Regions from separate parts of the Qipengyuania sp. Mu-71 genome, predicted to be linked through region 2. Evidence: predicted binding sites of a transcription regulator. Region 2 holds the regulator's gene; the other holds the start of a gene.
The links. The regulator LexA, encoded in region 2, represses DNA repair genes until DNA is damaged. The targets are predictions, from matches to a motif close to GTTCCNCNCTTGTTCT.
Positions count from the first base shown of each region.

Region 1: V6B15_RS08910 (deoxyguanosinetriphosphate triphosphohydrolase) is a predicted target of LexA. The motif match lies at 2,420-2,435, and genes of this name have one in related genera.

Region 1 is NZ_JBAJHR010000001.1:1,796,340-1,800,755, forward strand. Features, by position in the region: gene V6B15_RS08900 (ABA4-like family protein) at 70-525, opposite strand; gene V6B15_RS08905 (NAD(P)H-binding protein) at 525-1,226, opposite strand; gene V6B15_RS08910 (deoxyguanosinetriphosphate triphosphohydrolase) at 1,219-2,379, opposite strand; gene V6B15_RS08915 (aspartate/glutamate racemase family protein) at 2,493-3,182, opposite strand; gene V6B15_RS08920 (alpha/beta fold hydrolase) at 3,259-4,239, opposite strand; gene V6B15_RS08925 (SO2930 family diheme c-type cytochrome) at 4,236-4,416, opposite strand, start outside.
Region 2 is NZ_JBAJHR010000001.1:1,160,082-1,164,497, reverse strand. Features, by position in the region: gene trpD (anthranilate phosphoribosyltransferase) at 1-842, shown strand, start outside; gene trpC (indole-3-glycerol phosphate synthase TrpC) at 844-1,629, shown strand; gene lexA (transcriptional repressor LexA) at 1,777-2,466, shown strand; gene V6B15_RS05750 (ComEC/Rec2 family competence protein) at 2,460-4,416, opposite strand, start outside.

The DNA.
Region 1 (4,416 bases), 640 kb from region 2:
CCGCTGTTTTCAGCAGTTGGAGGCATCATGGCAGGTCGGTTGCGTTGCGCAACCCGATTCGGGCTGGCGTTACTGCCAGCGTCCCCCGGCCCGCGCGCGGCGTTCGCGAATGGCCAGCCAGAGGAACAGCCCAAGCGGTCCGGCAAAGAAGGTCGCGAGCAGGATCGGTGCCTGCAGCAGCCGCGAAAAGCCCTTGGCATCGGCATCGCGCGCAATCCACAGACCGGCGAAGAGATCGAAGGCAAGGTAATGGATCCAGCCGACGGTCACGCCGCCATCGCTGGCGAAGATCGCGCGAACGCCCTCGATCGTCGAAATGCTGGCGGCTTCACCCGAGCCGAGGGGAACGGGGTCGAAGGCGCTCGTCAGGATGCCGATCAGGCCGACGGTATAGGCGAGGCACAGCAGCCCCACCCCGGCATAGAGCACCGCCGCCAGCAGCGCGGGCCAGCGCGGCAGCAGGATCAATCCGGCCCACATTATCATGGCGAGCGCATTGGCTGTTCCGAAGGCCGTATCCCACATCAAAGCACCTCATGTTCGATTTGCGGCAGCGTATGCGCCGCGCGCTGGATGGCGTCGTTATCATGCACGAAGCGCCCGCGGGCGGCACGCTTTGCAAGCGCCAGCGCCGCGCGTGCAACGACATCGGCCTTGATACCACGATACTGGCGATATTTGCCATGGAGCAGCAGGTTCGCCACCGGCGCTGCGGCGATACCCAACCGCTCGGCAGGTCGGCGATCATTGTCGCGCGTGCCGCGCAGCAGGCCGGGGCGCAGGATATCGAGCCGGTTGAAGCGCAGCTTGGTCAGCTCGCGCTCGACCTCGCCCTTCACGCGCAGGTAGAACGGTTTCACCATCGGATCGGCGCCGACCGAGCTGATATGGACGAAGCGTTCGACCCCCAGTTCGCGCGCGGCGCGCGCGGTGTCGAGCACGAGGTCCTGATCGACCGCGCGAAACGCCGCCTCGTCCGCGCCCGCCTTCTTCCAGGTCGTGCCCAGCGCGCAGATGATCGCCTTGGGCCGGACCGCCTCGATCACCTCGCCCCATTTGGCGGGCTCGGCCACGAACAGCTCCATGCGGATACCGCGCGGCAGCGCCACCTCGCGCCGCGCGATACCGGTCAGGCGCAGGTCCTCGCGCCCGACGCATTGCCCGATCACGCTCGAACCGACGAGCCCGGTGGCGCCGATCAGGGCGATGCGAACCGCGTCAGACATTGCTCAGCCCTTCGGGCGTGCTGCCGTAGATGCGGTTGCACTGGGTGATCGCATAGCGATCGGTCATCCCGGCGATGAAGTCCGCGATATGGCGGCTGCGCTGCGGTTCCTGCGCGGGCAGCGTGGCGAGCCAGTCGTCGGGCATGGTGCGCGGGTCATCGTGATAGGCCGCGAACAGCCGCGCGATCACGTCGCGCGCGCGTTCGGCCGTGGCGAGCTGTTCCTCGTGATAATAGAGCCGGTCGTACATGAAGCGCTTGAGCACGCGTTCGCGTTCACCCATCGCGGGCGAGAACCCGGCCAGCTGGCGGCCCGCGCCGCGCACTTCGTCGACGCTGGCAATGCCCTGCACCTGTTCGCGCGTATGCGTGAGGACGTCGTTGACCATCAGCCCGATCTGCGTGCGGACCAGTTCGCGCAGCTGGCGATCGCGCGGGGCGAAGGGAAAGCGCTTCTCCACCGCGCGCCACTGATCGGCCAGCCAGTCGAGCGCGAGCAGATCGTCGAGTTCGAGGAAGCCGGCGCGCAGGCCGTCGTCGATGTCGTGATTGTCGTAGGCGATGTCGTCCGCGACCGCCGCGACCTGCGCCTCGAGCGAGGGCCAGGTAGCCAGGTCGAGCGGGAACGCGCGGTCGATTTCAGCCAAAGCCCAGCTCGGCGCGGCGACCGGGCCGTTGTGCTTGGCCAGCCCTTCGAGCGTCTCCCATGTGAGGTTGAGCCCGTCGTGGTCACAATAGGGGCTTTCGAGCCGCGCGAGCGTGCGCAGGCCTTGCGCATTGTGGTCATAGCCGCCGGCATGGACCATGGCCTCTTCAAGCGCCTTCTCGCCCGCATGGCCGAAGGGCGGGTGGCCGATGTCGTGACCCAGGCACAGCGCTTCGGTCAGGTCCTCGCCGAGCCCCAGCTCGCGCGCGAGCACGCGGCCGACCTGCGCGACCTCGAGACTGTGCGTCAGGCGGGTGCGGTAATGGTCGCCATCGGGCGAGACGAACACCTGCGTCTTGGAACGCAGGCGGCGGAAGGCGATCGAATGGACAATCCGGTCGCGGTCGCGCTGGAATTCGCTGCGCGGGCCGCGCGACCCCTCGCGTTCCTCGGTGAATTCGCGCCCGCGGCTGGCGGCGGGATCGGAAGCGTAGGGGGCTGTGTGCATGCCCGCCGAGGCTTAGGTCAGCGCCGGGTGGGCGACAACGTGAACGAAAGGCGAACCCGGCGGGTTTTCGGCAGAATGTGCGCGCGGACAGCCGGGTTCGCGGGTTTGCGGATTCAGCCCAGGATCCAGTCCGCCGCGGCGCGGCAGTGGATATCGGTGGAATCGTAGACCGGCAGCACGTTGGCGTCGGTGTCGACGACCAGCTCGAGCTCGGTACAGGCCAGCACGATCGCCTCGGCGCCGTCCTTTTCCTTCATCGTGATGATCGTCTTGAGCGCACGCTCTGCATCGCGGGTCACGCGGCCGAGCATCAGTTCCTTGTAGATGATCCCGTCGACCAGTTCGACATCACCCGGATCGGGCGGGAGCAGATCGACGCCGTGGCCGACCAACCGCTGGCGATAGAAGCTTTCGGTCATCACGAAGCGCGTGCCAAGCAGTGCGGCGCTCTTGCAGTCGGCATCTTCCATCGCCTGGCCGACGCTGTCGGCGATATGCAGTACGGGGATCGAGACCGCTTCGGTCAGCCGGTCATAGACCTTGTGCATGGCATTGGCCGCGATCACCAGGCCTTCGGCCCCGGCGCTTTCGAGCCGCCGCGCGGATTCGACCAGCGTGGCGGCGATCGCGTCCCAGTCGTCGGCATTCTTGGCCGCAGCGATGGGCGCGTAATCGAGGCTTTCGATCAGCAGCGGCGGGCTGGCCAAGGGGGCCGCCCGCTTCTGCACCGATTTGTTGATCCGTTCGTAATAGGCGCGGGTCGAGATCCAGCTCATCCCCCCGATAATGCCAAGCTTGCGCAACCGTTTGTCCCCTATTCCGCCCTGATGTTCGCACGATCGCGGTGTGCCCGCGTATCAGGGCCTTACAACGGGCGGGTCACGAGGCGGTTCCTTCGTCCGCGACATCTTGCGAGGCGAGCACTTCGGCCAGCCAGATCCGCAGGTCCGCAACGCTTTGTTCGGGCGCTTCTTCCATCGGGATATGGCCCACGCCGGGATAATTCGCGAGCGTCGCATTGGGCAGGTGTTCCATGTACCAACCGGCCGCCTCATAGGGGATCAGGCTGTCTTCCTCGCCCCACATCACCAGCGTGGGAACCGTCACCGCCGCGATCTGCGCAGCGTCGAAATTCCGGCGCGGGGTTGCAAAGCGCTGGCGCGTCGCATTGCGGTTGCCGGGATAGCGGGCCAGCTCCCAATAGCGGTCGACCGTGCCGGGGGTCACGACCGCCTGGTTGGAGACGCTTTGCGACAGGCTGCGCTCGACCAGCGAACGCGGCAGCAGCTGGCTCATCACATTGCCCACACCGGGCATGGCGGCCAGCCGGAAGGCGAGATTGCCACCACCGTCGCGCTCGACCGGCGCACCGGCGGCATCGACCAGCACCAGCCCGGCGAGCCGGTCCGGATTGGCGACAGCATAACCCATGGCGATGGCCCCGCCCATCGAATTGCCCGCCAGCGTGAACCGCTCGACATTGAGCGCGTCGGCGACCGCGTCGATATCTTTCACGAAGGCATCGAGCGCGTAATCGCCATCGGCCGCAGGACCGGTCAGCCCATGCCCGCGCTGGTCGAAACGGATCACGCGGTAGTCGCTTTTGAGCGCGTCGGCCCAGGCCTGCCAGGTGTGGAGATCGGCATTCGAGCCATGCAGCAGGATGACAACCGGTGCATCGCGCGGACCTTCGTCGCGGACATGTACGCGGCGGGTCCCGTCGATTCCCAGCATCTGCGATGGCGGGGTGCCGTATTTCGCATACATGGCGCCCGCATCGGTATCGGGTACGCGCAGGACCAGGAACGCGGCCAATAGGACGAGCGCCAGCCCGCCCAGAATCCGCCAGAACCATTTCACGGGGCCATCTCCTCGATCCAGCGGCGCACGATGGTGAGCCCGTCTTCATCGACCGTCGCCTTGCCCAGTTCGGGCATCGCCACACCGGGTTCGGGGCTGGCCATGCGGTAGGTTAGGATCGACGCGTCGGGCGATCCGGGCACGATATCGAACAGATGGCCACCCGCCCCGCGTCCG
Region 2 (4,416 bases):
CCGGCGCGGCGCGCGCGCTGCGGGCACGGCTGATCCCGATCGCTGCCCCCGAGGGGACGGTCGATTGCTGCGGCACGGGCGGCGATGGCCATCACACGCTCAATGTCTCCACCGCAGTGAGCCTGGTGGTCGCCGCCTGCGGTGTGCCCGTGGCCAAGCATGGCAATCGCGCGGCCAGCAGCAAGGCGGGCGCCGCCGACACGCTCGAAGCGCTCGGTCTCGACATGGAAGCAGCGGGAAGAAGCGCGGAGAAGACTTTGGCCGAATTGGGAATTTGCTTCCTGTTCGCCAAGAACCACCATCCTGCGATGGGCCGCATTCAGCCGATCCGGCAAAAGCTCGGCGTGCGCACGATCTTCAATCTGATGGGGCCTTTGTCGAACCCCGCTGGCGTCAGACGCCAGCTGATTGGCATCGCCCGGCCCGCCTATGTGCCCATCTATGCCGCGGCAAAGGCCAAGCTGGGAACCGAGCGCACCTTCATTGCCTCGGGAGACGAAGGACTCGACGAACTGAGCCTCGCCGGCGGTAACGAACTGGCCGATGTCCAGGGCAATGATTTCGAAATGCGCCGCGTGGTCGCGGTGGAAGCCAACCTGCCGCATTCCCCGGTCGAGGCGATCCGCGGCGGCGATCCGGCGTATAACGCCCGCGCGCTCGAGGCGCTGCTCGGCGGGAGCCCGGGCGCCTACCGCGATGCGGTGCTGTTCAACGCGGCGGCAACGCTGATTATCGCCGGTCGCACCGACGAATGGACCGAGGGCGCGGAGATCGCTGCCGAAGCGCTGGACTCGGGCAAGGCCAGGGCGCTGCTCGAAAACTGGATCGCGATGACCGCCTGACATGAACAAGCTGGAACAAATCTGTGCGACCAAGCGCGACGAGGTGGCCGCACGCAAGCGCGATCACACGCTCGCCGATCTCGAAGCGCTCGCGAAGGAGCAGTCGGCGCCCCGTGGGTTCCATTCTGCCCTCGCTCGGGCACAGCAGGACGGCTTCGGCCTGATAGCGGAAATCAAGAAAGCTTCCCCCTCCAAGGGTCTGATTCGCCAAGATTTCCAACCCACAGAGCATGCCCGCGCCTATGCTGCGGGCGGAGCTGCCTGCCTTTCGGTGCTCACCGATGCGCCCTATTTCCAGGGCCATGAAGATTACCTGGTTGCCGCGCGCGCAGCCTGTGATTTGCCTGCACTGCGCAAGGATTTCATGGTCGATCCGTGGCAGGTTGCCGAAGCACGCGCGATCGGGGCCGACGCTATCCTGATCATTGTCGCGGCGCTCGAAGACGGCCTCATGGCCGAGATCGAGGCGGCGGCGCTGGACCACGGCATGGATGTGCTGGTCGAAGTCCATGATCGCACCGAGATGGACCGCGCCGCGCAGCTCAGGTCGCGCCTGATCGGCGTCAACAACCGCGATTTGCGCAGCTTCACCACTGACCTCGCTACCACCGAGATGCTGGCCCCGGTCGCACCCGAAGGCGCGCTGCTGGTCGGCGAAAGCGGCATCACGACGCACGATGATTGTGTGCGGCTCGCGCGTTCGGGCGTCCGCACCTTCCTGGTCGGTGAAAGCCTGATGCGTCAGGCGGATGTTGCCGCGGCGACCCGCGCCTTGCTCGGCCGCTGACGCAGCAACGGTGGAGCAAATCGGGAACAAGTGTTCCTGTGTAAATCACTCGAAAATGGCGGGATTGCTTGACTTGGCGAATCAGGTTGCTTAATTGTTCCGTATTCGTTCACAGCTTTGTGAACAGGCGATACGGGAGTTCGCACAATGCTGACCGCCAAGCAGCACGAATTGATCCGCTTTATCCAGCAGCGTCTGGAAGAGACCGGCATCTCGCCGAGTTTCGAGGAGATGAAGGAAGCGCTCGACCTCAAGAGCAAGTCGGGCGTGCATCGCCTGATCTCGGCGCTTGAAGAGCGCGGCTTCATCCGCCGCCTGCCCAACCGAGCGCGCGCGCTCGAAGTGGTCAAGCTGCCCGAGAACGCAGTGATGGGCGCGGCACAGCCCGCCCCTGCGAACGACTCCGTGGTATCGGCGATCACGCCCAAGCCCGTCGCGCCCGCACCGGCCAATGACATTATCGATGTGCCGCTGCACGGCCGTATCGCCGCAGGCGCGCCGATCGAAGCGATCGAAGGCCAGTCGAGCATGCCGGTCCCCGCCGCTCTGCTCGGCCCGGGTGAACATTACGCACTCGAGGTGTCGGGCGATTCGATGATCGAAGCAGGCATTTTCGATGGCGATTTTGCCTTGGTGAAGCGCACCGATAGCGCCCGCGACGGCGAAATCGTGGTCGCGCTGGTCGACAATGAGGAAGCCACGCTCAAATATCTGCGCAAGGACGCCGGGCGCGTCATCCTCGACCCCGCCAATGGCTCTTACGAACCGCAAGTCTACGATTCGCACCGTGTCCAGGTGCAAGGCAAGCTGGCCGGTCTGCTGCGCCGGTATCACTGACCCCGGGGCGCGCGCCTGTCCTCCGGCGCGCGCCACCAGCCATGCTCGCCCTGATCCTGCGCCACGGTGTCGATACGCCGTGCGCCCAGATAGAGCGCGACCCCGCCCTCTCGCTCGAGGAAACGCCGGTCGGCCTTGAGCCATCGCGGGCGGCAACTGCGGGGCAGGAAGCGATCGGCGATGACGATGTCGGCGTTCCGGCAGGCTGCGGCCAGCGCGCGCTCCTCCACCAGGTCCCGGCTACGTGCGATCAGGAGCGACCAGGCACGGCCCTCGCGCGTGACGGTCAGCGAACAGAATTCGGCGCTGCAGCGGCTGTGCGGCCACTCCGCGATAGCCAGCGGTTGCCGATCGGTCCCCGCGAGTTCGAGCAGGTTCTCCTGCGCATATCCACCCTCGCTATCGCGTAGCACCAGCAGCCGTTCGGCCTCGTTTGCGATGCCGATATCGCGCCCGTCGCGCGTGATCAGGATATCGGGCACCGGGGCCTGAATCATCAGGATGGCAGCCATCACGACGGGCCCAAGCCCCCACAGGCGCGCCCTGCCCTGCCACAGCGCCAGCCACAGCGCGCCGCACAGATAGAGCGTGATAGCACCCATCCCGATCCGCGGGGCCAGCTTGACCGAACCCGGCTGCTCGGCAAACAGATGCGCAATACCCAGCAACAGGTCGAGCGAATGCCCGACCAGCCACCACACGGGCGCACCCGCGCCGATCAGGTCGAGCGCCAACGCCAGTGCCACCAGCGGCATCGACACGAAGGTCACCAGCGGAATGGCAACCAGATTGGCCGCCGCGCCGTAAACGCCCGCACGATGGAAGTGGAAAAGCACGATCGGCATCAGCGCGAGTTCGATGACCAGTCCGGTCAGGAACAGGATCGCGGTTCGCCGCAGGAACCGGCGCAGCCCGCTTTCCTCGCGCGGCGCGAGAAAATCGCGCACCGCCTGGACATTGTGCAGCGAGACGATCGCGATGACGGCCGCAAAGCTCATCTGGAAGCTCGGTCCGACCAAAGATTCCGGCCACAGCGCAAGCACCACGCCTGCGGCAATCGCGACCATCCGCAGCGAAAGCGGTTCTCGCCCCAAGGCCAGCGCAACCAGCACCAGCAACGCGCCGATACAGCTGCGCACGGTCGGCACCTGCGCGCCCGTCAGCAGCGTATAGGCGATCCCCGCCAGCGCCGCTGCACCCGCAGCGACCAGCGGCAGCCGCACCCGCAGGGCCAGCCACGGCCACAGCGCCAGCAGCTTCAGGACCACGATATAGCTCGCCGCGATGATCGCGCTGACATGCAGCCCGCTGATCGACAGCAGATGGGTCAGCCCCGCGTCGCGCATGGCCTCCTCGTCGCGTTCGGGAATGGCGCCGCGGTCGCCGCTCGCCAGTGTCGCGGCAATCGCCCCCGCCGTGCTGTCGAGCCGGCTGCGCACATGCGCCGACAGCCGCCGCTGGATAGAGGCCACGGTCAGGCGCGACTGCGGCGGCGGCGTGACCAGCTCGACTTCTCCCACGACCGATCCCGTAGCCGACAGCCCGTCGAACCAGGCCCGACGCGCGAAATTATACGCTCCGGGGACGATTGGCGGGGACGGCGGCATCAGCCGCGCCGACAGCCGCACCCGCGCGCCCTCGCGCAAGCCGGGCCGGTCCTTCGCCAGCGGCAGGTTCACGCGATAGGCGACCGCCCGCCCGGTCTCCGCATCGCGCGCGGCGAGGACAAGCCGGACGCGGTCCTCCGCCGGTTGCTCCTCGCGCTCGAGGACACGCCCGTCGATCCGCTCGAACCGCGGATACGCAATCGGCTCCGCCCCCACCATCGCCGAGCGCGCCCATACCAGCGACATGCCGAGCGCCAGGGCGATCAGGACCGACAGGCTTGCGGCCAGCAAGTAGGCACGTCCGTCCCTGCCGCGCCACCGCGCGAAGGCCATGGCCGCAGCG